DNA from 2 places in the Pseudoalteromonas qingdaonensis genome. Region 2 is predicted to be linked to the other one. Evidence: predicted binding sites of a transcription regulator. Region 2 holds the regulator's gene; the other holds the start of a gene.
What was found. Region 2 encodes sigma-54, which starts transcription at its own class of promoters, with help from an activator protein. Its sites were predicted from a motif close to GTTGGCACGNNNNTNGNNT; they were not measured.
Positions count from the first base shown of each region.

Region 1: a site for sigma-54 is predicted at 2,658-2,676, ahead of fliS (flagellar export chaperone FliS). Genes of this name have one in related genera too.

Region 1 covers NZ_JBCGCU010000007.1:2,001-17,907, forward strand. The annotation lists gene WCN91_RS07675 (flagellar protein FlaG) at 1-343, shown strand, start outside; gene fliD (flagellar filament capping protein FliD) at 388-1,794, shown strand; gene WCN91_RS07685 (hypothetical protein) at 1,933-2,220, opposite strand; gene fliS (flagellar export chaperone FliS) at 2,220-2,621, opposite strand; gene WCN91_RS07695 (sigma-54 dependent transcriptional regulator) at 2,964-4,394, shown strand; gene WCN91_RS07700 (sensor histidine kinase) at 4,635-5,750, shown strand; gene WCN91_RS07705 (sigma-54-dependent transcriptional regulator) at 5,743-7,122, shown strand; gene fliE (flagellar hook-basal body complex protein FliE) at 8,009-8,338, shown strand; gene fliF (flagellar basal-body MS-ring/collar protein FliF) at 8,358-10,079, shown strand; gene fliG (flagellar motor switch protein FliG) at 10,072-11,109, shown strand; gene fliH (flagellar assembly protein FliH) at 11,113-11,955, shown strand; gene fliI (flagellar protein export ATPase FliI) at 11,958-13,295, shown strand; gene fliJ (flagellar export protein FliJ) at 13,288-13,740, shown strand; gene WCN91_RS07740 (flagellar hook-length control protein FliK) at 13,860-15,656, shown strand; gene fliL (flagellar basal body-associated protein FliL) at 15,702-15,907, shown strand, end outside.
Region 2 covers NZ_JBCGCU010000005.1:99,078-114,984, reverse strand. The annotation lists gene mgtE (magnesium transporter) at 1-85, opposite strand, end outside; gene WCN91_RS06395 (HPr family phosphocarrier protein) at 196-462, opposite strand; gene rapZ (RNase adapter RapZ) at 468-1,313, opposite strand; gene ptsN (PTS IIA-like nitrogen regulatory protein PtsN) at 1,419-1,865, opposite strand; gene hpf (ribosome hibernation promoting factor) at 1,867-2,154, opposite strand; gene WCN91_RS06375 (RNA polymerase factor sigma-54) at 2,180-3,667, opposite strand; gene lptB (LPS export ABC transporter ATP-binding protein) at 3,691-4,416, opposite strand; gene lptA (lipopolysaccharide transport periplasmic protein LptA) at 4,413-4,943, opposite strand; gene lptC (LPS export ABC transporter periplasmic protein LptC) at 4,933-5,487, opposite strand; gene kdsC (3-deoxy-manno-octulosonate-8-phosphatase KdsC) at 5,484-6,035, opposite strand; gene WCN91_RS06350 (KpsF/GutQ family sugar-phosphate isomerase) at 6,035-7,003, opposite strand; gene WCN91_RS06345 (calcium/sodium antiporter) at 7,015-7,986, opposite strand; gene WCN91_RS06340 (ATP-binding cassette domain-containing protein) at 8,190-8,984, shown strand; gene mlaE (lipid asymmetry maintenance ABC transporter permease subunit MlaE) at 8,984-9,772, shown strand; gene mlaD (outer membrane lipid asymmetry maintenance protein MlaD) at 9,785-10,339, shown strand; gene WCN91_RS06325 (MlaC/ttg2D family ABC transporter substrate-binding protein) at 10,345-11,022, shown strand; gene WCN91_RS06320 (STAS domain-containing protein) at 11,015-11,308, shown strand; gene WCN91_RS06315 (BolA family protein) at 11,314-11,571, shown strand; gene murA (UDP-N-acetylglucosamine 1-carboxyvinyltransferase) at 11,583-12,860, shown strand; gene WCN91_RS06305 (trypsin-like peptidase domain-containing protein) at 12,899-13,981, opposite strand; gene WCN91_RS06300 (DegQ family serine endoprotease) at 14,086-15,438, opposite strand; gene WCN91_RS06295 (Z-ring associated ZapG family protein) at 15,559-15,907, opposite strand, start outside.

The sequences.
Region 1 (15,907 bases), on a different contig from region 2:
AACAGCAACGGCGGTTGATGAATCAAATAAAACGGAAAATACACAACAACAGCAAACCGAGCAAAATTATCAACAAATGCAGCGTAAGTTGGACGAAAGTGCTGAAAAAGACGAATTAGGCCGCGAACAGCTTGAGAAGATGGCGCAGCAATTGCAGGACTTCTTGGGTGAAATGAATCGTAGTTTGCAGTTTCAAGTAGATGAAGATTCAGGCCGTGATGTTATTAAAGTGGTTGATAAAAACAGTGGTGAGTTAATAAAGCAATACCCATCTGAAGAAGTGTTGAGCCTAGTGGCTAAACTTTCAGAAACCGCAGGTTTTTTAATTGATCAAACAGCTTAACTGTTTGCTACTTTGATTTAAATAAGTATTTAAGAGGATGTGTTATGGCTATTTCATTTAATGGTTTAGGTTCAGGTTTAGCAGTATCAGATATTGTTGATGCGTTAGTTAATGTTGAGCGCACCCCTTTTACTTCGCGTTTAAATAATAAAGAAGCAACCCTAACGACAGATATTTCAGCGGCGGGTGCACTAAAATCTGCACTTGAAAAATTACAAACCTCGATGGAAGCTCTAGGCGAAGTTGATAACTACCAAAAGCGCAGTATTTCTGGTAGTGATGATTTTGTAACTCTAAGTTCTGACAAAGATGCACAGCCTGGTGGCTACTCTGTAAAAGTAAACAACCTTGCGACTGAACATAAATTGATGTCAAGTGCATTTGCAGAAGATGTCGCAGTAGGTGAGGGGACGTTAACTATAGCGTCTGGTGAGAATAGTTTTGATATTGATGTGTCAGATACTGCAACCTTATCTGAAATTCGTGATGCGATTAACGACAGTAAAGACAACGATAGTGTAACAGCAACGATTATCACCGACGATAATGGCCAGCATTTAGTTTTATCAGCAAAAAACAGTGGTGTTGAAAACGCAATAAAAATTACAGCAACTGATGCAGATGGCAATAATACCGACGCGGCAGGTTTATCGGCACTAGCCTATGACACCGACTTAGGGGTGACAAACATTAGTGAAGTAATTGCTGCAACAGATGCTTCTATCACCATAGATGGTAATTTAACAGTTACAAGCAGTGATAACGAGTTTGCAAATGTTATTGACGGTGTAACCATCACCGCCAAAAAAGCACATGGCACTAATGACGACGATAGCACGTTAAAAATTACAGAAAATAATAATAATATAAAAGCCGGTTTAAATAGCTTTATAGAAAGCTATAACGAATTACTTGAGCTTAGCAATAACTTGGGTAAATCAGGCGAAGATGGCGCTGGTGTGATGGCCGGTGACTCTATGCTTCGCGGGGTAATGTCAAAACTTCGCCAGCAATTAACCAGTGAAGTAACCCTTAGCGATGGCAGTAGTTTGTCGTTATCTAAACTTGGGGTTGAAGCAGACCGTTATGGTAAATTAAGCCTAGACACTGAACGACTAAACGAGCAAGTTGAAGCCGATGTAGACCTAGTACAAGAGTTTTTTATAGGTGAGAGCGAAGAAGGCGGCTTTGCGCAATCTTTTGATGAGCTAATGAGTTTTTATACAGATTCAGATGGTATTGTACAAAACAGAATCGACAGTAAACAGACTCAGTTAGATGGCTTAGATGATGAGCGAATTGCATTTGCGCGTAAAATGGAGTCGTTAGAGTCTCGTTTGTATGCACAGTACAATAGTATGGATTTACTTGTAGCCCAAATGAACTCAACCAGTAGCTATATACAAGCTCAGCTCGAAAATATGCCTGGCGTAGTTAAAAAGAGCGATTAATTTATTCCTTTCATTGTTTGAGCGCCAGATTATCGGCGTTTTTTTTGCCTAAATTGTAGTCGCGCAATTTATATCGATTACAGTTATATAACTAAGCTAAATATATAAAGTAAGAATGTGAAAGCAACTAAACGCTAATTAGCGTTTAGTTGCTTTATATTTTGAAATAGCTTTATGTGATTTACGCTGGTTGATGAGCTCAGCCTGAGTTTTGTCTCTGGCGTTTTTAAGTTTAGCTGTAGCAGTTAAAATTTTGGCTTGTATAGCTAATAACTCTTTTTCTTGAGGTGGTGTTTCACTCTCACACCAATGCTTCAACTCTTGGTCAATAGCTATTAACGTTCGGCTGGCCAGCTCAATCTCTGTTTTATCTATGTGCTCTGATAATGCAATGAGCAATTCATTCAGAGCGTTATAATTCGGCATTATTGCTCAGCTTTAGGTATGCGCTCTTCGAGCGGAATAGAATCCCAGCCTTCTTTGATTTCTTTGACTAGACGGATAACTTCATCAAGGGTGTCTTTGTTATTGCTTTGATTAGCGTCGAGTAACTGACGCTTACAATAATCATAGAGCTCATATAAGTTGGCGGCGATCCCCCCTTCTTGATTCATATCCAGGGCTTCTTGCAGGGCACCAAACAAGGTAATGCACTCAGAGATAGCGGTGCCCTTGGTGGCAATGTGTTGACGGTCTATGGCGCCTTTTGCAGCCGTTAGCTTGCCAATGATGGTGGTAAAAATTAGGCCGACTTGTTCGTACGGCGTCATTTCGGCAACGCTGCTTACCTTAACTTGGCGATATTTTTGTAACGAAGAATGAGCCATTATTTCCTCCTGATGCTCAAAGCTAGGCTAGGTTATAAGCAAAAAACAAGCCAAGAGCTTAAGTGTGTGACCCGCAAGAATAAAAAAGATGCCGAATTTGGCGTTAATTTTATTCTTCTTTATACGTTGGATATTCTACAAGAATAAGAGAACAGGTGCAGAAAATTTATGGGAAGCGGCGTATAAATTTTGAAATCTAATGCTTAATTATTGTTTTAGCGCAAAGGAATGACGAGTATTTGGCATCTATGTCAAAAAAGTGCCGATAGCACTTGAATCCTCCCTTAACTGCAATACAATCGGTGCTTTGTTTCCACTGATTTTGAATTGAATGGCGCTAGGATGATCCTGATTCTTGATGACAACGGCAGTCGTGCCCAAGGTTTAAGTTATGCGTTAACCTTTGTGGGTGAAGCTAATAAAATCCTTGCCTTGGAGCAACTTGGCGAGCTGGTTGAACTGCACCAGGAAGCCATTATAGTGCTTGGAGCGCTGAGTCAGGGCGAACATGAAAAAGTGATCCAGGCACATCCTGAATTACCTTTTTTATTGGTGGGACAAACCCTTAAGCCACTGCTGAAAATTGCCAATGTAATAGGTCTAATTTGTGAGCCATTCGCTCAGGACGAGACCACAGTGCTGCTTCATGACTGCCAACAATATTTGCGCCTCAAACCCTGCGGTAATGGCAAGGTTAATGCTAAAGCCTTTAATGGCCTGGTGGGCGATACCGAGGCAGTCAATCATGTGCGCTTTTTGATCTCCCAAGTGGCGAAAACCGATGCCAATGTGCTGATCCTCGGCGAGTCGGGGACCGGCAAGGAAGTGGTGGCGCGCAATGTCCACCAACTTTCCGAGCGCAGCTCGGGTCCTTTTGTGCCGGTTAACTGTGGCGCCATTCCCGGTGAATTGTTAGAAAGTGAACTTTTCGGCCATGAAAAAGGCGCCTTTACCGGTGCCATCTCGGCGCGTAAAGGGCGCTTTGAACTGGCTCAGGGCGGCACCCTGTTTCTTGATGAAATTGGCGATATGCCGTTGCAAATGCAGGTTAAGCTGCTGCGTGTGCTGCAAGAGCGCAGTTATGAGCGCGTCGGCGGCACTAAGGCCATTACAGCCGATGTGCGTGTTATCGCTGCCACCCACCGAAATCTGGAAGAGATGATCAGCAGCGGCGACTTCCGTGAAGATCTCTACTACCGCTTAAATGTATTCCCCATCGAGAATCCGGCGCTGCGCGAGCGTGCCGAGGATATCGGTCTGCTGCTCAAGGAATTAACCAAACGTTTGCAACAGCACAGCGGCCAAGGGGTGAAATTTACCGACCGCGCCATCGTTAGCCTGCAAGCCCATACCTGGCCCGGTAATATTCGTGAGCTGGGCAACCTGGTGGAGCGCATGCTGATCATGTTCCCGGATCAGGTGGTGGATGTACCCGATTTACCAAGTAAATACCAGCACTTAGACGTAGAAGCCTTTGTACCCGAGTATCCAGAAGAATTGCTTGAGCGCCAGGCGTTAAACGACATCTTTGGTGAGGGTTTTATCGATGAGGATGAAGACACCGTAGGCGAGGGCAATGGCAAAGCCGATATGGGTCTGCTGCCCGATGACGGAATTAAGCTCAAAGATTATTTGGGCGAGCTTGAAGTCAGCTTGATCACCCAAGCTCTGGAGCGCTACGACTATGTGGTGGCTAGAGCGGCCGAGATCCTCGGCGTGCGCCGCACCACCTTGGTGGAGAAAATGAAGAAGTATGAGCTTAATCGGGATTAGGGGGCAACGCGCCGCCTGATGCTTTGTAGCTCGGCCTTTGCCGCCAAGGATGGCGGCAGTAGAGCAATGCAGGAGCAATTGCCGATAAGCCCGACAATTAGCAATGCCGATAAGTGTTTTTATAAAGTGTCATTTTTTTGATTGAGATGTTTCCCCCATAACCCTATGAAAATAAAGGGTATAAAAGTTGGTATGCTTTGTGCTTTTTAGCTGTTATTCGGAGTTTTAGAGTACCTAGCTATGGCTTTGGCAAGCGCAATAACCCCACAGTTTCTTTCCCCAGGACATTTTAGTTCGACCCTGGCCCATGAGGCCTATGTTGGTGAGCTCAGCGAGCTGAGACAGCAGGCCAGCTGGCTTAGCCATCTGGTGGATACCATGCCCGCCGGGGTGGTGGTGCTTGATGCCCAGGGCATGATAGCCAAAGCCAATACCCTAGCTATGGATATGCTCGGCGAGCCCCTAGAAGGGGAAAAGTGGTTTAGCATTATTCAGCGCTCTTTTCGCCCGCAACAGGATGATGGTCATGAGGTGTCGCTTAAAGACGGGCGACGCATCAAGCTGGAAATTCGTGCCCTGACACCAGAGCCTGGCCAGCTTATCTTTATGACGGATTTAACCGAAACCCGCCAGTTGCAGGCGCGCGTTGCCCATATGCAGCGCCTGAGTGCGCTTGGCAAAATGGTGGCCACCTTGGCCCACCAGGTACGCACGCCCTTATCGGCGGCCATGCTCTACGGTGCCAATCTTGGCTCTGAGCGCCTTAGTGGCGAATCCCGCATTCATTTTCATGGCAAGTTGATGTCGCGTCTTAAAGACCTGGAAAGTCAGGTTAACGATATGCTGCTGTTCGCCAAAAGCGGCGAGCAACAGGTGATTGAGCCCATGTCTTTGGGGCAACTGCTCAGCGAGGTAAAACAAGGCGCCGAGGCCATGTTAATTGAGCATGGCGCTCAATTGAATGTAGAGCTGCCGGAGCCGGATATCGAGGTGATGGGTAACCGCACCGCCTTGGCCAGCGCCATTAATAATCTTATTCACAACAGTGTGCAGGTTATCGCCAGTGGCGCGCAAATCAGCATGAGCGCCAGGCGTAACCCACAGGGCGACGACATGGTGGATATCATTATCGCCGACAATGGCCCTGGCATTAGCGACGAGCTAAAACAAAAAATTTTCGAACCCTTCTTTACCACTAAGCGTCAGGGTACCGGCCTTGGCCTAGCCGTTGTGTCATCTGTGCTCAACGCCCATAAAGGCCGTGTATCAGTTACTAATAACGAGCAAGGCGGAGCCGAGTTTGTGCTGAGCCTGCCGCTAATTAAGACCCGCCTACAGGAGGGCAAATATGAGTAATTATGTGCTGGTGGTTGAGGACGACCCGGGCCTAAGAGAGGCGTTGACCGACACCCTGATGTTGGCGGGTATTCCATGTATCGCCGCCGACAGCGGTGAGCAGGCGATCATGATGCTAAAAGAGCAGGCAGTGGCCATGGTGGTCAGCGATGTACAGATGCCGGGCATTAACGGCATTGAGCTGCTTAAAAGTATTAAGTTAAATTATCCGGATTTGCCGGTGCTGATGATGACCGCCTATGCCACCATAGACGATGCGGTCGAGGCCATGCGTTTGGGTGCCATAGATTATATGGCCAAGCCCTTTGCCCCCGAGGTGTTGATCAACCTGGTGAGCCGCTACTTGCCGGCTCAAACCAGCAATAACAGCGGCCCCGTGGTGGCGGACGCCAAAAGTTTGGCGCTGCTGGAATTGGCGAAAAAAGTTGCCGACAGCGATGCCAGCGTTATGGTCATGGGCCCAAGCGGCAGCGGTAAGGAAGTGCTGGCGCGCTATATTCACGACCAGTCCGGCCGTGCCAATGAAGCCTTTATTGCCATCAACTGCGCCGCCATTCCCGAGAATATGCTCGAATCAACCCTGTTTGGTTATGAAAAAGGCGCTTTTACCGGCGCGGTGAACGCTTGCCCGGGGAAATTTGAACAGGCGCAAAACGGCACCATCTTGCTCGATGAAATCACCGAGATGGATTTGGGATTGCAGGCCAAGTTGCTGCGAGTGCTGCAGGAGCGCGAAGTAGAGCGCCTTGGCAGCCGTAAAACCATTAGTTTGAATGTACGGGTGCTGGCCACCTCCAACCGCGACTTAAAAGAAGCGGTGCAGGCCGGGGTGTTCCGTGAAGATCTCTATTACCGTTTAAACGTGTTTCCATTGCAGTGGTTACCCTTGTGTGAGCGTCCCGGAGACATTATTCCCCTGGCCGAGCATTTATTGCAGCGCCATTGTCAATCGGCTAAACAGGCGCCGGCAACTCTGAGTGAGGCGGCCAAACGCAAGTTGTTAAGCCATGCCTGGCCGGGCAATGTGCGGGAGTTGGATAATGTTATGCAGCGAGCGCTGATCTTACGAGTTGGCTCTGAAGTTGATGTCGATGCCATCTATATCGAGGAGCTTATCAGTCCAGCGGTTGTTGGTGTTTGCGCCGCGCCACAGCCATCAGGCTATGGTGCAGCCAGTGCGACTGAGCAGGGTGACGAAGAGCCCACCTTTAAAGATGAGCTTAAAAACAAGGAGCATAAGATTATCATGGATACCTTGGCGCGCTTTAACGGTAAGCGCAAAGATGTTGCCGAAGCGCTCGGTATCAGCCCACGCACCCTGCGCTACAAGATAGCGCAAATGCGCGAGCAGGGCATTCAACTGCCCCTGTAGCTCGGTGTTGTGGGCGAGGCTTTAGCCTTGCAAGGGCCAATTGTCAGACTGAAGTCTGACCCACATCCTTGGCGGTAAAGTCTGACTACACGGCAATACCTACAGTTATTTGTAGGCGAGGCTTTAGCCTTGCAAGGGCCAATTGTTAGATTGAAGTCTGACCCACATCCCTGGCGGCAAAGTCTGACTACACGGCAATACCTACAGTTATCTGTAGGCGAGGCTTTAGCCTTGCAAGGGTCAATTGTCAGACTGAAGTCTGACCCACATCCCTGGCGGCAAAGTCTGACTACACGGCAATACCTACAGTTATCTGTAGGCGAGGCTTTAGCCTTGCAAGGGCAATTATCAGACTGAAGTCTGACCCACATCCCTGGCGGCAAAGTCTGACTACACGACAATACCTACAGTTATCTGTAGGCGAGGCTTTAGCCTTGCAAGGGCCAATTGTCAGACTGAAGTCTGACCCACATCCTTGGCGGCAAAGCCTGACTACACGACAATACCTACAGTTATCTGTAGGCGAGGCTTTAGCCTTGCAAGGGCCAATTGTTAGACTGAAGTCTGACCCACATCCCTGGCGGCAAAGTCTGACTACACGGCAATACCTACAGTTATTTGTAGGCGAGGCTTTAGCCTTGCAAGAGCCAATTGTCAGACTGAAGTCTGACCCACATCCTTGGCGGTAAAGTCTGACTACACGGCAATACCTACAGTTATTTGTAGGCGAGGCTTTAGCCTTGCAAATGGGCGTCAAATTAACGTTGTTTAAATACTCATCACCGCCAAGAAATAAAAATCTTAACCAGTTGTAATTTAAGGTTATTTTAGTTGGCACGCTTAATGCTTTATTCAGCTCAAGTTTAATTTGACCAGTGCCAGTTTGATGAAAGTTCAAGCCAATTCTTTATTTCAGGAAATGCAGTCCCTTGCACTCGAAGCGCAAGCGCGTAACCCGTTAAAAACCATGCCTCAGCCGAGTAGTTCGGCATCGGTGCAATTTGGTGAGCTACTGAGCAATGCCATAGACAATGTCAACGGCTTGCAACAGGATGCCAAAGCCAAGGTTACCGCCGTGGAAATGGGGGATCGCCGTGTGTCCCTTGCCGAAGCCATGATCGCCTCGCAAAAATCTTCGGTGGCGTTTGAGGCCACGGTGCAGGTGCGCAATAAGCTGGTGGAAGCTTATAAAGACATAATGAACATGCCTGTTTAACGGATAGCGGAGAAAAGTCGTGGCGCAAGCAAATCAATCAACGGATCTCGCCCTAGCCGACACAGGTGGCGATATGCACACTGGCTCAGGCGAGCAACATGAACAGAAGTCGGGGTACTTAAGTGCCCTGAGCGGCGTGGATATGCTGCGCCAAGTAAGTTTGATCATCGCCCTTGCTATTTGCTTGGCCATTGCCATTTTTATCATTATCTGGGCACGCCAGCCAGAAATGCGCCCTCTGGGTAAAATGCCCACGGAAGAATTGATCCAAACCCTGGACTTTTTAGACGCACAAAAAATTGACTATGAGCTTAACGGCAATGTGATCATGGTGCCCGAAGATGCGTATCAGGATATCAAGTTGTCGATGACACGGGAGGGATTAACCCAGGGCCCGACCTCGGGCACAGATATTCTGATGCAAGACATGGGTTTTGGTGTTTCTCAACGCCTTGAGCGTGAGCGTCTTAAGCATTCTCGCGAGCAACAATTGGCACGCACCATAGAAGAGTTAAATAAGGTCTCTCGCGCCAAAGTATTGCTGGCGGTGCCAAAAGAAAATGTTTTTGCACGAATGGAAAAAAAGCCTTCTGCTACCGTAGTGCTCACGCTGCAAAGGGGCCGCACCCTCAACAGTGAAGAAATTGATTCCGTGGTTGATATCGTCGCTTCAGCGGTTCAAGGCTTATCGCCGGAGCGGGTGACGGTCACAGACCAAAACGGCCGCTTGTTAAATTCCGGCTCGCAAAACTCCCTTTCGGCACGTTCACGTAAAGAATACGAAATCGAGCGTCAGCGCGAGCAGGAATACCTGGAAAAAATCGACAGCATCTTGATCCCCGTGGTAGGTTTGGGCAATTACACGGCTCAGGTTGACCTGGTGATGGACTTCAGTGCCGTAGAAGAAACGCAAAAGCGCTATAACCCGGAGTTGCCGGCGGTGCGCAGCGAAACCACCCTGGAAGAGAATAATATCGGCGGTCTGGCTGCGGGTATCCCCGGCGCCCTGAGCAATCAACCACCAGTGAATTCCGCGATCCCAGAAAATGCCACGAATACGCAAAGTACGACGCAAAACAGTGCGCCCTTGCGCACTCATAAAGAGGCGACCCGCAACTATGAGCTGGATACCACCATCTCTCATAAGCGTAAGCAAACAGGGGTGATCCGTCGTATCAGCGTTTCCGTCGCGGTTGATTACAGCCAGGCGGCCAATGCCGAAGGTCAGGCAAGTGCAGCGCCGCGCACTGAGCAGGAGCTTAATAATATTCGCCGCCTGCTCCAAGGCGGTGTGGGTTTTGATTTGCAACGAGGTGATGCTCTTGAGGTAGTGAGTGTGCCCTTTGTTCGTGAAGACCTAGGCGCAGCCGCTGAGCTACCCTTGTGGGAGCAAAACTGGTTTATGAAGCTGGTGCGTTTGGCTCTAGGGGCTCTGGTTATTATCGTCTTGATAGTCGCCGTGGTACGCCCTATGCTGAAGCGCTTGATTTACCCGGACGACACCCTAGAAGCCTATGATGAAGAAGCGCTGACCTCGGGCGTCGATATTGGCGATAACACCTTAGAAATGCTCAATAAGGATTTCGACTCAGCCTCGGTAGGTTTCTCACCGGACGGCACCTTGCAGTTGCCGGACTTACATGGCGATGAAGACTTGTTAAAAGCGGTGCGTGCCTTAGTGGCTAATGAGCCGGAATTATCCTCTCAAGTAGTAAAAGCGTGGTTAAACGAAGATGACTGAAGCACAACAAACACTTCCTAGTACCTTCAATGTTGAGAAGCTTGAAGGGGTAGAAAAAGCGGCGATTTTACTCTTGAGTCTGTCTGAAGAAGACGCAGCGCAAATTCTTAAACACCTAGAGCCCAAACAGGTGCAAAAGGTGGGCATGACCATGGCCAAATTGGCGGATTTAAGTCAGGATAAAATCAGTGCCGTACATAATTTGTTTATCGAACAAATCCAACAATTTAGCACTATAGGCTTCCAGTCTGAGGAATTTATCAAAAAAGCGCTGACCGCGGCGCTGGGCGAAGATAAAGCCGCTAGCCTTATCGATCAAATCGTTATGGGCTCAGGTGCCAAAGGTCTGGATTCACTCAAATGGATGGACTCCAAGCAGGTGGCCAATATTATTCGCAACGAGCACCCGCAGATCCAAACCATAGTCTTGTCCTACCTGGAGCCGGAGCAAAGTGCGGAAATTCTTTCTCAGTTCCCGGAAAAAGTGCGTCTCGATTTAACCATGCGTATCGCCAATCTAGAAGAAGTACAGCCGGCGGCGCTGCAAGAACTGAACGAGATCATGGAGAAACAATTTGCCGGTCAGGCCGGTGCCCAGGCGGCGAAGATGGGTGGCCTCAAAGCGGCGGCGGACATTATGAACTACCTGGAGACCAATATCGAAGGTCAGCTGATGGACTCCATCCGCGAGCACGACGAAGAAATGTCGCAGCAAATTCAAGATCTTATGTTTGTGTTTGAAAACCTGATGGATGTTGATGACAGAGGTATTCAGTCGATTCTGCGCGAAGTACAGCAAGATGTACTAATGAAAGCCATTAAGGGCGCCGATGACGGCCTTAAAGATAAGATACTGAGCAATATGTCTAAACGTGCCGCCGATATGCTGCGCGATGACCTCGAAGCCATGGGGCCGGTGCGTATCAGTGAAGTGGAAGCGGCACAAAAAGAAATTCTCTCTACTGCGCGACGCCTGGCCGACTCCGGCGAAGTGGTGCTCGGTGGCGGTGGCGGCGAGGAGTTCCTCTAAGCCATGCAGGACACTAAATTGCACCGAGGGCGTCCGCTGGAGGCAAGCGAAGCCGCCGAAGAGCTGCTGCAGCATTGGCCCATTCCCGATGTTACCGCCAGTGCTGAATCTTTGCAGGGGCGCTCGACCGCATTTGGCACCCCGTTAGAGCAGTTATATCACGCCAGTGAGCAAGAGGCTGGTGATGAGGAAATACACACAGCGCAGGAGCCTGAACTGCCCAAACTGACCATGGAAGAGCTGGAGCAGATCCGTCAGGATGCCTATGAAGAAGGGCTGCAACAAGGCCATGAGCAAGGTTATATAGATGGTTTTGCAAAGGGTGTCAGCGAAGGTAAGGAAGCGGGCTTTAAGGAAGGCCAGCAACTGGGTCAGGAGCAGGGTGTCGCCGATGCCAAGCCGTTAATTGATGATCAGATAGCTTTACTTAAATCGCTGTTGACGGCACTTGATGAACCGGCCAAACGTTTGGATCAGGAAGTTGAACAGGAACTGCTGTTTTTAGCCAGCGAACTGGCCAAGGCGGTGACACTTAGTGAAATTCGCACTAACCCGGATATTATTCTCGCTGCCCTTAGGGCAGCCACGGATGCACTGCCAAGCAATGAGGCCATGTGTCAGATTTATCTCCACCCCGATGACCTGGCTCAGGTGCAAAGCCATTTCGATGAGCAGCAACTGAGTAATCGCCATTGGCAATTGTTAAGCGAGCCGACCATGGAGCGCGGTGGCTGTCATATTAAGCAGCAGCGCTCGTCCATAGATATGAGCCTGTCGCAGCGACTGCAACAGGTGATCGGCGGCTTTTTGCAAGACGCCGGCGTGGCGGTGAAAGGGCAGGATTAGCCATGAGTCACTCCCTAGCACAGCGCCTTAAAAGCAAGCGTAGCGCCATTGCTCCCGCTCAGGTGGCGGTGGCCGGCAGCCTTACCCGGGTGGTGGGTTTAACCTTGGAGGCCAAGGGCCTGCATGCGGCCATTGGCAGTTTGTGCCAGGTGGAAACCAATCAGGGCATGGTCGATGCCGAAGTGGTGGGTTTTAACGACGATATTCTGTATTTGATGCCTAATGACCGTATCTCCGGGGTGTTACCTGGGGCGCGGGTGATCCCGCAAGCGAAAAAGCCCGGCTTGCCGGTGGGCATGAATTTACTTGGCCGGGTGGTGGACGGTTTGGGTCGCCCTTTGGACGGGCTTGGGCCTTTGCGCACCGAGCACCATGCGCGTTTTGCCCAAAACAATATTAACCCCTTGGCGCGTCGTCCTATTAGCCAGCCTATGGATGTGGGTGTGCGCGCCATTAATTCAGTGATCACCGTAGGGCAGGGCCAGCGTATGGGCCTGTTCGCCGGCAGTGGCGTGGGTAAGTCCGTGCTGCTGGGGATGATGACCCGAGGCAGCGCCGCCGATGTGATAGTGGTGGGTCTGGTTGGTGAGCGTGGTCGCGAAGTGAAAGAATTTATTGAAGAGATCTTAGGTGAGCAAGGACGTAAACGTGCCGTGGTAGTGGCAGCGCCCGCCGATGCCTCGCCATTGATGCGCTTAAAGGGCTGCGAGAGCGCGGTCACCATCGCCGAGTATTTTCGCGATCAGGGCTTAAATGTCTTGCTGCTGTTAGACTCTGTTACCCGCTATGCCATGGCACAGCGGGAAATTGCCTTGGCGGTGGGCGAGCCTCCGGCCACCAAGGGTTATCCGCCTTCGGTATTCGCCAAATTACCGGCACTTATTGAGCGCGCTGGTAACGGCGGCGAAGGGCAAGGTGCTATTACCGCATTTTTCACCGTACTTTCCGAGGGCGATGATATGCAAGACCCCATTGCCGATGCGGCGCGGGCTATACTCGATGGCCATATTGTATTATCGCGCGAGCTGGCCGATAGCGGCCATTACCCCGCCATTGATGTGGAAAAATCCATCAGCCGGGTGATGCCTCAGGTAGTATCCGAGCAGCATATGCAGCAGGCGCGATTAATGAAGCAGGTGATGGCCATGTATTCTGAAAATAAAGACATGATCACCTTAGGCGCCTATCAAAAGGGCACAGATCCCATGTTGGATCAGGCCATAGATATGATGCCCATGATTAATCAATTTTTACGCCAGGGCATGAAAGATGTGGTGCCCTACGATGAGTGTCTGCATTCATTAGCCGTGTTATTCGGACAAGGAGGCACGCGTGGCTAAACTCGTGGTGTTGCATAAACTGGAAAGCGATAAGGAAGAGCGCTTGCGCGCCGACTTTCTTGGGGCTCAGCAGCACCATAGGCTGCAACAACAAAAATTGCAGGGTCTTACCCAGTTTCGCAGCGAATATATGAGTCAACTTATGAGCAAGGCTCAGGCCGGTTTATCCAGCGCTGGCTTTAGTCATTATCAGAATTTTATTGCCAAAATAGAGCAGGCCATTGCTCAGCAGTCGCAAACGGTGGAAACCGCCAAAAGAGTTATGCAGCAACGTCAGCAGTTGTGGCAACAGCAACGCATTCGCAGTGAAGCTGTGGCTAAGTTAATCGCTAAAAAAGAACAGCAAAAGCAAGTGGCCATGGCTAAAGCCGAGCAAAAAATGCTGGACGAATTCAGTATCAATCAGTTTTTTGCCAGGCGGCTGGCGCAGGGCTCGAGCTCCTAAGTAATGCGTGCTTTATACGGACAGGGTCAAAACTGGTGCATATATTGCAGTCAACAGATCAGTTTTATTATTCCCGGTGTTAAAGCGGCAGTGCTTTGCCACCTTTTGAGGGTCTGTTCATGACATTTATTGAGTCCCTTGCCATGCCTGGCATCCAAATTACCCCTGGCGACATCGCATCGCCGCGCATCTTAGAAAGCGGTGATGAAGACTTGGCTATCGACTCCCTAAAAGAGCAAACGCCGAGCTTTGCCAATGCCTATCAGCAGGCGCAGGATGCCGCCGACAAGGGTAAAGTGGACGCCAAGGTCTCAGCTGAGGCCTCACCTGATGCTGAGCTAGTGGCTGCAGAGATAGCTCAGCCAGCGCCAAGCCTTGAGGAAACAGACAAGGAATTAACGCCGGAACGAGAGTGGGTATCGACTTCCGTGTTGGAAAATGCGGATAAAGCTAATGCACCCACGCCAAGTGCGACAAGTATTGCTCCCATGGAGGCGCAAAACGGCCCAGATGAGAACTCAGTTGAGAGCTTCGCCGATGCCAATCAAGACGCAGCAGGGTTAACCGAGAGTGACTTTTATCAGCAGTTGTTTGCCCAACTTAATACCAGTACTGAATTAAAAACACCGGATTCAGCAGATTTAGTTAAAACAGGTTTAGTACAAGAAACCCAGGCAGCGACCCTGGCAGTCGGTGCCGTGAAGTTTGAATTAAAAGCGCTACCGCCGCAATTTCAGCAGGCTATGGCACAATTAACACCGGCTCAGCGTGAGCAACTCAGTGCTCAGGTACTGCAATTTGCTCAGGAGCAAAACCTCGAACCTAAGCACTTAGCGGCATTAACGCAGCAGCTCGAAGGCTGGGTGGGGACGCCAAAGGCCGCCTCCTTGTTGGGCACTCAAGGTGAGAGTAAAGAATTAAGCGTTCAGGCAAAGCCAGCGCCGGACAAGAGCGACCCGCTTATGACCAAGGCGCCACCCGCTGATGCCGTGATGACTCCAGATAGCAAAAATGCCTCCTTGGCCGCTAACCTTAACGTAACGGTAACGGTAACGGCAAGTGCAGATAAAAGTGCAAGTGCAAGCGCAGATGAAGGTGCGCCTGTAATTACAACTTCGAGCCTGCGCTCAACACCGGCCCAAAGCTCAGAGTCAAAAGCACAGCTGCAAAGCATAGATAAGGCCCCCGGCGCTAACGTCAGTCCCGAGTTAGGCAAAGAGTCCATAGAATCGGCGTCGCAAGGGCGATTAGAGCCTCTTGAAGGTGGCAAACTGCAGCAGTTGGCGCAGGCGCTATTGGCACAACTCGTTGCTGGGACACAACAATCTTCAGGCACTCACGCCAATGGGTTGGGCGATATCAATACCGCCATTGAAACAGACTTAGCCCAGTGGCAACAAGTTGCAGCGCCCGCCAGTGGGCAGGCACAAGCTTCCCCCCAAGGTGTTGGACTCAAGCAAGTGTTGGATCCGGCCTTAATGCAGGCATTGAACATCACTAAAAGCGATGCCGCTTTGCAGTTGCATCAGCGCGTCAATATGCTGTTGAATCTCAGCAACCAAGAGGCAGAAATTCGTCTCGACCCGCCGGAGCTAGGCAGCATGCAGGTGCGCGTGCGCAGCGAGGGTGAGCAGGCACATATTAATTTTGTGGTGCAAAACCAACAGGCCAAAGAAGCCTTGGAACAGAGCATGCCCAGGCTGCGTGAGCTGTTAGCACAGCAAGGACTAGCCCTTGGAGAGGCCCAAGTACAGCAGCAAAGCCAAGGCCAGAGCCAGCAGCAGGAGTCATTTGCCAACCAGACTCATCAGGGTGTAGACACAGATATTCAAGGTGAGAATGACGATGCCCTTGAGGCGGTCAATACCCGGGCTAAAAACCCACAGGCAGAGCAAGGAATTGATTTCTATGCCTAATAACAATTGCTATGATACAGCTAACTGATTTATTCGAGGCGCCCAATGGCCGATGATAAGCAAGCCGGACTAGAGATTAAACAGGCCGGCTCACCGAAAAAATTAATAATAACCATTGTCGCCCTGGCTATATTGGCGGCGGCCGCCCTTGGTGGGTATTTCTTCTTCGTAGCAAGTGATGATGCCCCAGCTGTACCTGCAGAGTCTGTGACTCAGGGGGGTGATGAGGCGGCTATTGGCTCGCCGAACGC
Region 2 (15,907 bases):
CATGAACAAATTGGCCGCTATTGAGTGCTTCAGTGATCTCTTGAAGTGGTTGCAGCGGATTTTCTTGTTCATAGGCTTCAGGCATAGGCATCCCTTGTCGATAAAAATGGAAGAAACGCACTGATAAGCGAGCACTTACAAGCGCTTAGTAAGTTTACCTTAACTCAGACTAAGATACCAAAGGTAAATGAGGGGTTATTCTTGTTCGTGAAACTTTTCTGCGATTAACTTCCCAATGGCGGCGAGCGCACCTTCTTCGTCGCTGCCCTCGCACACCACTTTGACTTCTTTACCTTGGCCGCTTTCGAGCAAGAGTAAGGCGAGGACGCTGTCGGCCTCGGCGCTTTTCTCCCCCTGGTACAGGGTGATCTTAGCATCAAAGTTCATTGCCAATTGTGCCAGCTGTGAGGCGGCACGGGCGTGCAACCCCAGCTTGTTTTGAATAACAAAGGTGGCTTCCATCAAGTCTAACCCTCCTGCTCGCGGTGGCGAATTTTCACGTTAGGGTGGGTGTCCATAAAGCGCTCGCCCAGAGTTTGCGCCAGATACACGGAGCGGTGCTGACCACCGGTGCAGCCTATGGCTATGGTCAGATAGCTGCGATTATTGCGCTCTAAGTGTGGCAACCAGGTTTGCATAAAGGTTTGAATTTGCCAGGTAAATTTTTGTACTATGCCTTGACTGGCAAGATAGTCTTTGACCGGTTGGTCGAGGCCGGTTAAGGGCTTAAGCTCCGGCTCCCAATGTGGGTTAGGTAAAAAGCGGGCATCGAATACATAGTCGGCATTTTTTGGTATGCCGTGTTTAAAACCAAAAGACTCGAAGGTAATAAGCAGTTGCTTGTCTTTTTTACCCAATACCTTTTCACGTATCGTCTCGGCCAACTGGTGCACACTTAACTCACTGGTGTCTATGATAAAGTTGGCATGAGTGATCAATACATCCAGTAGTTTTTTTTCTTCGCGTATGGCCAAGTCCAGGGGCAGGTTTTGCATCGACAAGGGGTGCAGGCGCCGGGTTTCCGAGAAACGTTTGATCAGGGTCTGCTCGTCACTGTCTAGGTAAAAGAGTGTCGGTTGTGAAAACTCTGGTAGGTAACCGAGTAAATCGCTGAATTCTTGTTCTTCTTTAGGAAGGTTGCGAACGTCGATACTGACGGCAATTTTATCGTAATTGTCGGACACGCTGCGCACTAGGGAGGGCAATAGGTTGACTGGGATATTATCGACACAGTAGTAGCCGAGATCTTCAAGTACATGCAGGGCGACGGATTTACCCGAACCGGAGCGCCCACTGACAATAATTAAATCCACTTATCCACTCCTTGCCGAGCCAGATGCTGGCATTAAAGTTAAACACTCGAACTTATCAATCGGGCTTTTCAGCCGTACATTCAGCCGAACTTTCCGTGTCGCGCCTTATACAACCATTAACTGGTACAGTTCCTGGTCGCTGGTGACCGATCTTAGCTGCTTACATAATTGTTTATCTTTAAGTTTATCAGCAATTTTCGCCAAGGTCTTGAGATGTTGTTCGCATTGATCGCCTGGTACAAGCAGCGCCACAAAAATATCCACGGGGCGATTGTCGATGGCGTCAAAATTGATTGCTTCACGACTGGTGACAATAATGGCTAGGGTGTTCTCTATGCCTTCAAGGCGACCGTGTGGAATAGCCACCCCTTTTCCTATGCCAGTGCTGCCAAGCTTTTCACGAGCCAGAAGGGAGTCCAGTATGGCTTGCTCACTGAGGTGGGGGATATGTTGGTGTGCTACCTGAGAGAGGTATTCCAACATTCTTTTTTTGCTATTAAAAAGGACCGCAGCCTTGCTGCAGTCCTTGGAAAAAAGTAAATCTAAGCTCATTTTAATGACGAGACAATTTCTCTTTATGTTTGATTACCTGGCGGTCTAATTTGTCAATTAAGCCATCGATCGCCGCGTACATATCCTGATGCTCTGCGGTGGCAAACAGTTCGCCGCCGTTTACATGAAGAGTTGCTTCTGCTTTTTGGTTCAATTTCTCGATATCGAGAATAACATGCACATTATTAATGTGGTCAAAGTGACGCTCTAATTTGGCAAATTTACTATTTACATAGTTGCGAAGAGAGTCTGTGATTTCTACATGACGACCGGTAAGATTTAATTGCATAAGCATTTTCCTTCTTGTCTAACGTCTATATCAAGCTTTTACGTTGATTTGACGGTGGTATGGCCAACGATTCACGATATTTTGCAATCGTCCGTCGAGCCACTTTGATTCCTTGCTCTGCTAGTATGTCGGTAATCTTGCTATCGCTTAACGGTTTTACAGGATTTTCCGCGGCTACTAGCTTTTTGATCAATGCTCTAATCGCTGTGGATGAGCATTCACCTCCATTCTCGGTATTCACATGGCTGGAGAAAAAGTACTTTAACTCAAAGATCCCACGTGGCGTGTGCATGTATTTTTGTGTGGTAACACGAGAGATAGTCGACTCGTGCATTTCCACCATTTCTGCAACGTCGTTAAGGACCATTGGCTTCATTGCTTCTTCGCCATGTTCAAAGAATGCCTGTTGTTGCTGCACAATGCAATTAGTTACTTTAAGTAAGGTGTCATTGCGTTGCTCCAGGCTCTTTATAAACCATTTTGCCTCTTGCAAGTGAGAGCGAATAAATTGGCTGTCACTTTGTGATTTGCAGTTGCGACCCAGGGATGCGTAGTGATCGTTCACACGTATCTTCGGCATGCTATCGGGGTTTAATTCCACCTTCCAGCGACCCTTGACCTTCTTCACCGATACATCCGGGATCACATACTCCGACTCTTCGCGTACTATGGTCGCGGCGGGCTTGGGATTCAGGCTGTGTATCAGTGTCATCACCTCTTTTAACTGCGCTTCTTTAAGCTTAGTCTTTTTCATTAAGGTGCGGTAGTCACGGTTACCAAGCAAATCAATATAGTTACAAACTACCTCTTTCGTCTCGTTAAGCCAAGGGGTTTGAGATGAAAATTGATTGAGCTGGATCAACAAGCCCTCTTGTAGTGAGCGAGCGCCAATACCTATAGGATCAAACATTTGAACTCGCTTAAGCACGGCCTCTATTTCGTCGAGTTCAATCTCTTCTTCCAGCTCATCATGGTTGATGCTGTCGAGCAAGTCCTCGGTGCTAACGGTAAGTAAGCCGTTGTCGTCGATGGCTTCGATAATCGCGGTGGCAATGGCTTCATCTATGGCGCTAAAAGGGGTGAGGCGTAATTGCCACATCAGGTAGTCGTGCAGGGTTTCCGTGGTTTCGCCTTGATAAATAGACTCATCATCTGGCATGGGCCCAGATGAAGCGACCGGTGCGGCACTGATATACTCGTCCCAGGATACATCCATGGGCAGATCATCGCTGATCGAGTCATTGTTGAGGGCATCGCCGCTTTCAACTTCGTCCTGATTGCTTGTGCTGTTTTGGGTGTCACTATCACTGTCAGCCGCCGAGTTTTTATCGCGCGGCAGGTCGTTATCGCCGTAATGCTCTTCTTCGATTTCGAGCAAGGGGTTGGCATCAAGTGCTTCTTGAATTTCTTGTTGGAGATCCAAAGTACTGAGCTGCAACAGGCGGATAGCCTGCTGCAATTGGGGGGTCATTGTTAATTGCTGGCCTAGGCGCAGCTGTAATGATTGCCTCATGTACTCTAACAATCCTTTTGTAATTAAAGTCTAAACTGCTCACCTAAATATACATCGCGTACGGTTTGATCTGCTAATACCTGTTGGGGAGTTCCTGATGCGATTAGCTCGCCATGGGAGACGATATAGGCAGTTTCACATACATCTAATGTTTCGCGCACATTGTGGTCGGTGATAAGGACGCCGATGCCACGGTTGCGGAGGTGTTCAATGATTTTCTTAATATCTAGCACCGAAATAGGGTCAACACCAGCAAAAGGTTCGTCGAGCAGAATAAATTTCGGGTTAGCGGCTAAGGCGCGAGCAATTTCCACGCGACGACGTTCGCCGCCGGAAAGCGCCATGCCTAAGGAGTCGCGAATATGCTGAATATTAAACTCGTCCAGCAGGCCTTCAAGCTCGCGCTCGCGGCCGCTTTTATCCAGATCCTTACGGGTTTCCAAAATGGCCATCAGGTTCTGATAAACGGTCAATTTACGGAAAATCGAAGACTCTTGCGGCAAATAACCTATGCCTAAACGGGCGCGAGAATGCATGGGCAGCAGGGTGATATCCTGTTCGTCTATGCTGATCACCCCTTTGTCGCTTGGCACCAGGCCAACGATCATATAGAAGGTGGTGGTTTTACCGGCGCCGTTAGGGCCAAGCAGGCCGACTATGCTGCCAGCTTTGACTTCCAGGCCCACATCCTTGACCACTTCACGGCCCTTATAGCTTTTTGCCAGCTTTTGCGCCTTCAGCGTGGTCATGGTTGTTCCTTCTCTTCTTGCTCATCATTTTGCGGTGTGAGCGTGGTTCTTACGCGAGTGCTCGAATCTTTATCTTTTTCGGCACTGATCAGCTGCTTGTTTATATCATAGCTGATTGTCTCGGCGATTATCTGTTGATCGGCCATGGCTATTTTTGCAGTGCCGGAAATCTGCAGCATTTGCGTAGCTACATCGTAGCGGATTTCCTTGGCAGAAGCGGTGATTTGCGTACCATCTTCCATGGTTTCGCTGTAGATGGCTGGGTTGCCGGTGGCAATCAGCAACTGCTTGTTATCACCTAACTCAGGGCGACGGTGGGCCTCAAGGCGATCCGCCTTGATTTCTCGTTGACCATGAACAATGTGTACATTTTTATCAAAAATGGTGATATTTTCTTTGATCAGCGCCTGCTGTTTATCGGCGTCGATCTGTACTTCCGTCACCGTGCTCGGTTGTTCCGCCCAGGCATTTACAGCCCCAATTCCGAACCCCAAACCTATGATTAATGCTTTGAATTTACTGGTCATAATATACCGTTCGCGTATGTTTTATTAGTTCCACTATCTCTGTATTGATATCCGCTTTCAAGCCCTGACCTGTGATCAGGAGATCTGGCCCCCTGAGCTCAACACTTTGCTCCGATTCCATACGTTGGGCACCAATGTCTATTTGGATAGCTGCTGCTTGGACCTTTTCGATCATTGCCCCTGGTATTAAATTGGTGGCGATGACGTTGCTTTCCAAGATCAAAATATTGTTATTGTAGAGTGTCGCTTCATCGGCGGTTACACGCCAGCGTTCACCTTCGTTATAGAGAGTAAATACCGGCTTCTTGAAGTGGGTAAAACCCAGCTCGTCGAAGAGTTCCATATGCTCAGCATAAACTGTGTGGCTTAACGCCCCCTGATCGTTATAGCTGCTTTGTCTAAGTCCGGTGGCAATATAATCCGGGATAGAAATGGTATCGCTGCTGCTTGTTACCGTTTTTTCCGATTGCATATAATAGGGTGCCCATAGCCAGGCCATAAGCGCAATAAAAACGATGGATATCAGCACCCGCGCCATATTCATGAGCTGGTACCCTCAGTGCCCAGGCTGCCGCCCTTGGCCAATATCAGCAGGTCAGTTAGTTCACGCACTGCCCCAAAGCCGCCTGGCAGCATTGTGGTGTAATGGGCAATACGTTTCACCAAAGGATGGGCGTCATTAACGGCCACGGCAAAACCTACCTTTTCCATTACCGGTAAATCCGGGCCATCATCACCTATATAGGCAATCTGCTCATCACTCAGATTAAGGGTTTGCTTGAGTTCGCCGTAGGCGTCGAGCTTATGCTCTCGGCCTTGATAAATATAAGGGACGCCCAGGCTTTCCATGCGGGTTTGCACTATTTGTGACTGGCGGCCGGTGATCACCGCAACTTGGGTGCCGCTATTCAATAAAGCCTTAATGCCAAAGCCGTCTTTGGTGTTGAAAGCTTTGAGTTCTTCCCCCTGATTGCCCAAATAGATACGACCGTCGGAAAACACGCCGTCGATATCGCAGATAAGTAATTTTACCGCCTGAGCTCTTTGCCAGGCATCTTGCTCTATGGGCTGATACAAATCGGAAAATTGCATTAAATCACTCCCGCCCGCAGTAGGTCTTGCATATTCAGGGCGCCAATGGGGCGAGAGTCTTGGTCGATGACGATAAGACCGTTGATACGCTTTTGCTCCATGATATTAAGCGCCTCGGCGGCCAGCATATTGGCGGTGGCCGTGGTGCAATTTGGTGTCATCACCTCAAGTAAGGTGGTGCTATGTATATCTATGCGCTGCTCCAGCACGCGGCGCAGGTCGCCATCGGTGAAGAGGCCAACCAGCTGTTGTTCGTCATTGATTACCGCCGTCATGCCCAGACCCTTGCTGGAAATCTCCAACAAGGCTTCTTTAATGCTTTGCGATTGATGTGAGCGTGGCACGCTGTCGCCGCTGTGCATAACGTCGTTAAGCGTTAGCAATAAACGTTTACCCAGGCTGCCGCCGGGGTGGGACAGGGCAAAATCATCGGCGGTAAAGCCCTTGGCTTCGAGCAGGGCAACGGCGATGGCATCGCCCATGGCTAAAGTGGCCGTGGTACTGGCGGTGGGAGCCAGGCCCAAGGGGCAGGCTTCCTGAGAAACGCCGATGCAGATATGTAGATCTGCCAGGGTGGCCATGCTTGACTGGGTATTCCCTGTCATGGCCACCAAGGTTGCACCAATGCGCTTAATTACAGGGATGATGCTGACAATCTCATGAGTCTCGCCGGAGTTAGAGATTAATAACACCACATCCTGGGCGGTGATCATGCCTAAATCGCCGTGACTGGCTTCTCCCGGGTGCACAAAAAAGGCCGGGGTGCCTGTGCTCGCCAAAGTGGCGGCTATCTTGTTGCCGATATGACCAGACTTGCCCATGCCGACCACTATAATGCGCCCGGTGCAGGCCTTCATTAGTTCACAGGCCTGAATAAACTGCTCGTCAAGATGTTGCAGCTGCTCTTGAAGGGCAAGAACTTCTGTCTCTATCACCCGCTGGGCGGAAGCGATGTAGCTTTGTGTCATATACGCTTACTCTATGCTATCTGACTAAAAATATATCCTTGGTAGGCAAAAAATGCGACCAGCAACATGCCTCCTTCTAACCTGTTGATGCGTCTGGCACCACGAAAGTTCAAACTCATGGCAATTAATACTATGGTCGCGGCTATCATTACCAGGGCATCGCGGTTGGCTGCGGCCGGGTCAATCACCGCTGGGTTAAGAATACCGGCAAGGGAAAGCACGGCAAGGATATTGAACAGGTTTGAGCCAACGATATTACCTAGGGCCAGGTCGTCTTCATTTTTCAACACGCCGGCTACACAGGCGGCAAGCTCAGGTAAACTGGTACCAATGGCGATAATGGTAAGGCCGATAACCAGGTCGCTAAGACCAAAGAATTGAGCGATTTCCACCGCCGAAGAAACGATAAAATGCGAGCTGACTGGCAGTAGTATCAGGCCCACAATCAACCATAGGGAGGCGGCTTTGGTGCTCACATCTTTAGGGATTTCATCACAGGCTTCGCTGACAAAGGGGTCGTCCTCGGCATTTTTTTGCTGGCGCGAAATAATGATAAGAAAAGTGATAAAGGCGACAAAGCCGGCTAGTAGCAACCAGCCTTCTACACTGGAAAAATAGTTGTCGGTAAACATGTACCAGGCGGCTATTGAGACTACAAAAGCTAAGGGCATTTCCCGTTTAACTGTCACCGAGGACACCGACAGCGGGCGTAATAGAGCAGTGATACCCAGCACCAGCAGAATATTGGTAATATTTGAGCCCACCGCATTACCCACCGCAGTATCGGTTTTATCAGCCAGTGCTGCCGACGCTGATACCATCATCTCCGGGGCAGAAGAGCCCATGGCGACTACGGTTAAACCTATGATTAAAGCGGGTACGCCAAGGTTGCGTGCTAAAGCCGCGGCGCCAAAGACAAAGCGGTCGGCACTCCAAACGAGAGCGACAAAACCGGCGACGAGAATGGCAAAAGAAGTGAGCATGAGTGCAAAGCCAATGAGTTAGAAAAAATACTGGCGCAAATAGTATCAAAAGCCGTTGTAATTGTGTAAAAAAACGCACCTAATTTGTCGTCATTACAGCTTTGTTGAATGATCTTACAAATTTTTACAGATTCTTTTTTCCCTCGGCGCAAAAAAACTTTAAAATGTCGGGTCACATGACGGAAAAATAGTGGGAGAGCGACTTGTCGCAACCAATCGTTGAAATCAAGGATGTTACCTTCAAACGCGCGGAACGTGTTATCTATCAGAATATGAGCCTAACCATTCCCAAGGGGAAGATCACTGCGATTATGGGCCCCAGTGGTATAGGTAAAACCACCTTGCTGCGGCTGATCGGTGGTCAGCTTAAGCCAAATAGTGGCGATATTCTTTTTCAAGGTCAAAGTATTCCTAGCATGAATCGCGCGGCGCTGTATAAGGCGCGCACGAAAATGAGCATGCTGTTCCAAAGTGGCGCCTTATTTACCGATATGTCGGTGTACGACAATATCGCCTTTCCGCTGCGTGAACATACACAACTAAGCGAAGAATTGATCCGTCTTGTTGTCTTGATGAAGCTGCAAGCCGTGGGTCTGCGCGGTGCCAAAGACTTGATGCCGGCCGAACTTTCTGGCGGTATGGCCCGTCGTGCAGCACTAGCCCGTGCCATTGCCCTGGACCCAGAATTTATCATGTACGATGAGCCGTTTGCCGGACAAGACCCCATTTCCATGGGCGTGCTGGTGAAGTTGATCCGCTCGCTTAATAATGTCCTTGGGCTGTCGTCCTTAATCGTTACCCATGATGTACCCGAGGTGATGAGCATTGCCGATCATGTGATCATCATCGCTGAAAAAGGGGTGATAGGCTGTGGCAGCCCGGATGAGCTGCGCCAGCATGAATCACCTCTGGTGCAGCAGTTTTTACAGGGCTTGTCTGATGGTCCTGTGCCATTTCATTTTGATGCTCAGCCTTATGAGCAGGAGTTAATGTCATAATGTCAGCCTTGCTCGAATTTTGGCAGCGCCTGGGGCATAAAACCCTGAGCCGCTTCGCCTCTATGGGCCGTGCTACTTACATGCTGTTGGGCGCCTTATTAAGCATGCCTAACTTTCGTAAGGGCACGCCGCTGCTGATCCGCCAGCTTTACATGGTGGGTTTTTTATCCCTGATTATTATTGTGGTATCCGGCTTGTTTATCGGCATGGTATTAGCCCTGCAAGGCTATACCGTACTGGTTGATTATGGCGCTGAAGACAGTTTGGGCCCCTTGGTGGCACTGAGCCTACTGCGTGAACTCGGCCCTGTAGTGACGGCGCTTTTATTTGCCGGACGCGCCGGTAGTGCCTTGACCGCAGAAATCGGTTTGATGAAGGCCACAGAGCAGCTTACCAGTTTGGAAATGATGGCGGTGGACCCATTAAAGCGGGTGATTGCTCCACGCTTTTGGGCGGGTATGATCAGCATGCCGGCGCTGGCACTCATCTTCTCTGCGGTGGCTATTTTAGGAGCGCATTTAGTCGGCGTTGACTGGCTTGGCGTTGACCGCGGTAGTTTCTGGTCAATTATGCAGTCGCAGGTGTCGTTCGAGAAAGACATACTTAACGGCCTAATTAAAAGCTGTGTATTTGCCCTGGTGGTGACCTGGATAGCCTTATACAAGGGTTATGATTGCGTCCCCACATCGGAAGGGATCAGCAAAGCGACAACGGAAACCGTTGTCCATTCTTCACTGGCCGTGCTTGGCTTCGATTTTATTTTGACCGCCGTAATGTTTGGCGGCTAAAGGATTAACACCATGAATTCGAGAACAATTGAAATTTTGGTCGGCTTGTTTGTCTCTATGGGCGTTGCTGCGTTCGTTATGTTGGCGCTCAAGGTGGCAAATGCCGGTTTAAGCGGCAGTAATGGCACTTATTCATTGCAGGCTAAGTTTGAAAATATAGGATCACTAAAAACTCGAGCACCTATCAAGGTGGGCGGGGTAGTTATCGGCCGTGTTGAAACTATTCAGGTGCACCCTAGTGAGTTTGTGCCTGTGGTCTATATGGCCATAGATAACGCCTATGAATGTAAGTTTTCCGATGCCACTTCGGTGTCTATTCTTACATCTGGCATTTTAGGTGAGCAGTACTTGGGTATTAACCCGGCTATTGCCAGCAACCAAGCGCAGCAGGCCTGTTTGGGCAATGCCGTGGCTGAGTCGCAACAAGATGATGAGTTATCAATTGACGCCATTTTTGGTGTGCAGTCAAAAGCGTTAAAGGACGGCGATATGATCACCGATACCAAGTCAGCCTTGGTGTTGGAAGAGCTAATTGGCCAGTTTCTATTCAATCAAGGTAGCGAGTAGCAGTTATGGATAAGGTTTTCAGTTTCGTAGCAGGATTGTTTTTACTGCTGGCGCCCCAGGCGCAGGCGGCGGAAGTCGATTTAAGCGATCCATATAAAATGGTGCGCCAGGTTGCCGATCAAACCTTTAAGCGTATCGAACATGACCAGAGCAAGATTGCCGCCGATAAAGAACATCTAAAAGTGATAGTGGAAGAAGAGCTTCTTCCTTATGTCGATTATAAGTATGCCTCTTATCGTGTACTGGCAAGCTATATTCAAAAGGCGCGCAATATCGAAGACCCTGAGGAAAAAAAGCAGGCGATCGACAATATTAAGCGTTTTATGGATGTGTTTAAGGATTACCTGGTAGCCACTTATGCCGGTGTGTTTACCCAATACACTAACCAAACCGTGGAATTCGATCCTGCGAAAGAGTTTGGTAATGAAACTGTGGTAGTGGTGAAAACCACGATTAAAGACCCAGGCAAGCCAGACATTGATATTGGCTTTAAAGTGCGTAAGGATAATAGCAATCAATGGCGCGCTTATGACATGATAGCCGAAGGCATTAGCCTGCTTGATGCCAAACAAAGTGAGCTGCATGGCATTTTACGCCAGGAAGGCATTGAACATGTCATTGATTTACTAGAGAAGAAAAGTAAACTGCCAGTTCAGTTTCGTGGTGAAGGTGGCAATGAGTAGCCTGACCTTATCACAAAAAAGTGATGACCAGTTTACACTCAGTGGTGAATTAACCCGATATAGTGTTGCCGATAAGACCTTAGTACAGCAACTGCTTGCTAGTAGCAGTACCAAGGTAGCACTGGATTTAAATGACGTTAGTCACGTTGATACCGCTGGGTTGGCCTGGTTATTAGACAGCTTGTCGCAGCTTCATAAGCAAGGTAAAGAGTTGCGACTACAGCATATCCCTGAACAGCTGCAAAAGTTGATGCAACTGGGTCAGGTCGACAAAATTTTTGAGTGAGAATAATGCAAAGCAGTCAAGTTGAAGCTTTATTGAAAGACGAGCTAGGGCTCGAAGAAGTAATAGTTAAAGTTGAAGGTACCCACTATCAGGTGATAGCCGTGGGTGACTGCTTTGACGGGTTAACCCCGGTTAAAAAACAGCAGTTGGTTTATAAGCCACTGATGGAGCAAATCTCAGATGGCACCATACATGCTGTGACTATTCGTGCCTTTACGCCAGAACAGTGGCAGCGTGAACGCAAATTTATCCTTCCGCAATAACAGGCACAGCAATGGACCATTTTATTATTCAAGGTGGCACCCCGTTAAGCGGTGAGGTGACCATTTCCGGGGCGAAAAATGCCGCCCTGCCCATTCTATTCGCAGCCCTATTAGCAGACTCTAAAAGCTGCTTTAGCAATGTTCCCAAACTACGCGATATCACTACCACGGAAGCCCTGCTAAAAGAGCTGGGTGCCGAGGTGTATTGGCAAGACGACAAGCTTATTGTCGATGGTGGTACGGTTGACAGCATAGTGGCGCCGTATGAGTTGGTAAAGCAAATGCGCGCCTCGGTATTGGCGCTAGGTCCTTTATTGGCTCGCTTTGGTAAGGCTCAGGTTTCTTTGCCTGGCGGTTGTGCCATAGGTGCCCGTCCGGTCGATATCCATATTCAAGGCATGCGCCGCATGGGTGCTCAGATTGAAGTGGAAAACGGCTATATCCACGCACAGGTTGATGGCCGTCTTAAAGGCGCGGAAATCTTTATGGATACCGTGAGTGTTGGCGCTACGGAAAACCTGCTGATGGCAGCAACCCTAGCGGAAGGTAAAACCATATTGGAAAATGCCGCCCGCGAACCTGAAATCAGCGATCTTGCTAAGTACCTGAATAATATGGGCGCCAAGATCAGCGGTGCCGGTACCAGCCGCATCGAGATTGAAGGGGTTGAGCGTCTAGGTGGTTGCGAGCACTCCATCTTACCGGATCGTATCGAAACCGGCACCTTCTTGGTTGCTGCAGCCATGGCTAAAGGCGATATCCTCTGTAAGAACACAGATCATTTGAGCCTAGAGCCGGTGCTAGAAAAGCTGCGTGAAGCCAATGCCCATATTGAGGTCACCGAAAATACCATTTATCTGGATATGCGTGAGCGTGAACTGAAAGCGGTAAACATTAAAACCTTACCGCACCCAGGTTTCCCGACCGATATGCAGGCCCAGTTTACCGCCCTAAACGTGGTAGCCAAGGGTAGTGCAATTATCACAGAGACCATCTTTGAAAACCGCTTTATGCACGTGCCTGAGCTGCAGCGCATGGGCGCAGACATTCGCCTTGAGGGCAATACTGCCATTTGTGGTGATACCCCGAAACTAAGCGGTGCGCGAGTGATGGCCACGGACTTGCGTGCCTCGGCCAGTTTGATTCTGACCGGCATTATCGCCGAGGGCGAAACTCGTGTGGATCGCATCTATCATGTTGATAGAGGCTATGAGCATATCGAAGATAAGCTGAGCGCGTTAGGCGCAAATATTAAGCGCGTAAGCGAGTTAACAAATAGCGAACAATAAAAAAGCTGCCGATGGCAGCTTTTTTATTGTCAATTGCATTACATGCGAGTTTCCAGCTCGGCCACGGTAACCTTGAGCTTATGTAGCTCGCCATCGCGGTAGAGTTCGACTTCCAGTTCGGTGCCCGGGTTAGTATTGGCAATACGCTCAAGGCTTTGTTGTATATTGCTGACCGAGTGGCCACCCATACGAATAACTATATCGCCTTCTTTTATACCCGCTTGCCAGGCAGGCCCCAAGGGGTCGAGCTTATTGATGCGCATGCCGGCAATGGCCATCTTATTATTGGTGACATCGCGCCCTTGTTTATCTACGGCTGTGACATCCATACCCATATAACCGCGCACCACGCGGCCGTAGCGGATCAGTTTATCCATCACGTCTTTGGCCAAGGAGTAGGGCACGGCAAAAAAGATCCCTTGAATATCCAGGTTGCTGCGGGTTTTAAACTGGGCCGAGGTAATACCCACCAGATCGCCGTGGGAATTAACCAGGGCGCCACCCGAGTTACCGACATTGATAGCGGCATCCATTTGTAACAGGCTGGAGTGTGAGCTATCGGTGAGTCGCTGCTTGCCCGTGGCACTGATAATGCCTTGGGTAATGGTCTGCCCCAGATTTAAGGGGTTACCTATGGCCAGCACAACATCGCCAACCTGAGGTGAAAAGGCTTCGTCTATGGGAATGGTAGGCAGGCTTTGTGCGTTTATCTTTAACAGGGCCAGATCGGTGACGGTATCAAAACCCACCAGTTGCACATCGCTAAAGTGACGGCCATCGCTGAGCATCACCATGATCACATCGGCGCTATTGATAACATGGTAGTTGGTAAGAATATAACCATCGGCGCTCATTACAACGCCGGAGCCTATTTCCGATACCGTGTTTTGCTGTTGCATATAGCGAGGTTGGGTAGAAATACGTTCGGAGTAAACCGTGACCACAGCCGGTGCGGCACGTTTTACGGCAGTGGCGTAGCTCATATGCGAGCCGCTAAAGCCGTCGCTTGCTAACAGTGGTAGTAAGGCATCCCGAAGCGTGGGGGTGGCCAGCACCATAATAAAGGCGAGCCCCAAACCGCTCAGTAGCGGCACGAGCACAAATCTAATTTGTTTTAGCACGAAATTAATAATTATTATTAGTTTGTTGAACTAACAATGATGGCACAGAAGTAACAACAGCGGCAAGGGCGCCGCTGTTGAATTGTTACAAGTAGAAGCTATGGCTACTGAATAGGCGCGAAGAAGGTGCTGTTACCGCGGCGCACTACTAGCACTATATTGCCGTTAATATCGGCTATGGTGCTGGTTAGCTCACGCACAGTTTCTACGCGCTGACGATTCACCTGGGTGATGATATCGCCTTCTTCTAAGCCGATACGGGCGGCAACCGAGCGGGGATCGACGCTATTGACTATCACGCCTTTGACGCCGTTACGTTTGCCCGACTCAAGCTCGGCACCGGCCAAGGCTGGATGCACTTCCGCTGCTTCTTTGGCGATATCACCGGCGGCGGCTAGGGTGACGTCCACCTCGATTTCATCGCCGTCACGATAGAGGCCGATCTCCACTTTCTTACCTTCGCCCAGGGTCGCTATCTTGCCCTGTAGCTCCTGGAAGCTGCGAATATCATTGCCATTAACGCTGATGATCACATCGCCCGCCTTAATACCGGCCTTTTCAGCGGCCGAGTCTTCGACTACGCGTTCAACCATGGCGCCGCGTTTTACATCCAGATCCAGGGCTTCGGCATAGCCGGCATCCAGAGTACGCCCGGAGATCCCCAATGAGCCACGACGCACCTGGCCAAATTCGATGATTTGATCGACTAGGTTCTTCATCATGTTCGAGGGAATGGCGAAGCCAATGCCAACGTTACCACCTGAGGCGCCGAGGATGGCGGTGTTAATACCGATCAGCTCGCCTTTAAGGTTCACCAGGGCACCGCCCGAGTTCCCCTGGTTGATGGCGGCATCGGTTTGAATAAAGTCTTCGTACCCTTCAATATTAAGGCCGCTACGGCCAAGAGCACTGACAATACCTGAGGTAACCGTATGGCTTAAACCGAAAGGGTTGCCTATGGCCACGGAGAAGTCGCCGACGCGCAGCTTGTCTGAGTCGGCCAGTTTAATTTCGGTCAGGTTTTTGCCTTCGATTTGCAACAGGGCAATATCCGACTCTTTATCGGCGCCAATCAACTTGGCGGTAAACTCGCGACCGTCTTCTAAGGTTACCAGCATTTCTTCGGCATCATCGATAACATGGTTATTGGTAACTATATAACCCTCATCGGCATCTATGATCACGCCTGAGCCTAAGCCGCTAAAAGGGCGCTTTTGCGAGCGAGGCTGAGGGCGGCCAAAGAAGAAGTCGAATGGGTCGACACGACCGCGGACTTCCTTGGAACCGGAAACGCGAATACTGACCACGCCAGGTGTTACGCGCTCTAGCATTGGTGCTAGGGTGGGGAGTTGTTGACCATCAAGGGCAACGGGTAATTTTGCCTCGGCAAGGCCGGGCTGCATAAAAAAGGTGGCCGATAAAATTGCGGCACTGAGAACTGATAATTTCATTTTCATAGTATAGACAAACTCCAAAAGAGAGGGCCGCGAAGCAGCCCGGTACCTATAAAGCTATTTTCTATACTGACTATGGGGATGTTAAATTAGTTCCTCAAGGGTGTAACGACTGCTTATTTATCAGGCAGGTTGTCTTTGTTCAACATCCGTTTTTTTGCCGCGAAACAGTCCGGATTCACCGGCGGCATAGTCGGCCGGCTGACTGTCATGGACCATGTTGCTGGAGTGACGCTCGGGGCGCTGACTTAATGATGCCTGCAATTGTTCCGTGGTTTCTTTAGAGAAAAACGGCTGGCTGTCATCCAGGTCTTTTTTGCTCAGCAATAAATGGTCGCTTTGCTGTACATGGTGAGCCAATTGCTCATAGTTGTCTTTTAATTTATTGATCAGTTTGTTGGTGCTATCCAGGTGATCGGCAACATCCTGGCGATATTGTTCCAGCTCGTTTTGTGCTTTTTCAGCCTGTTGC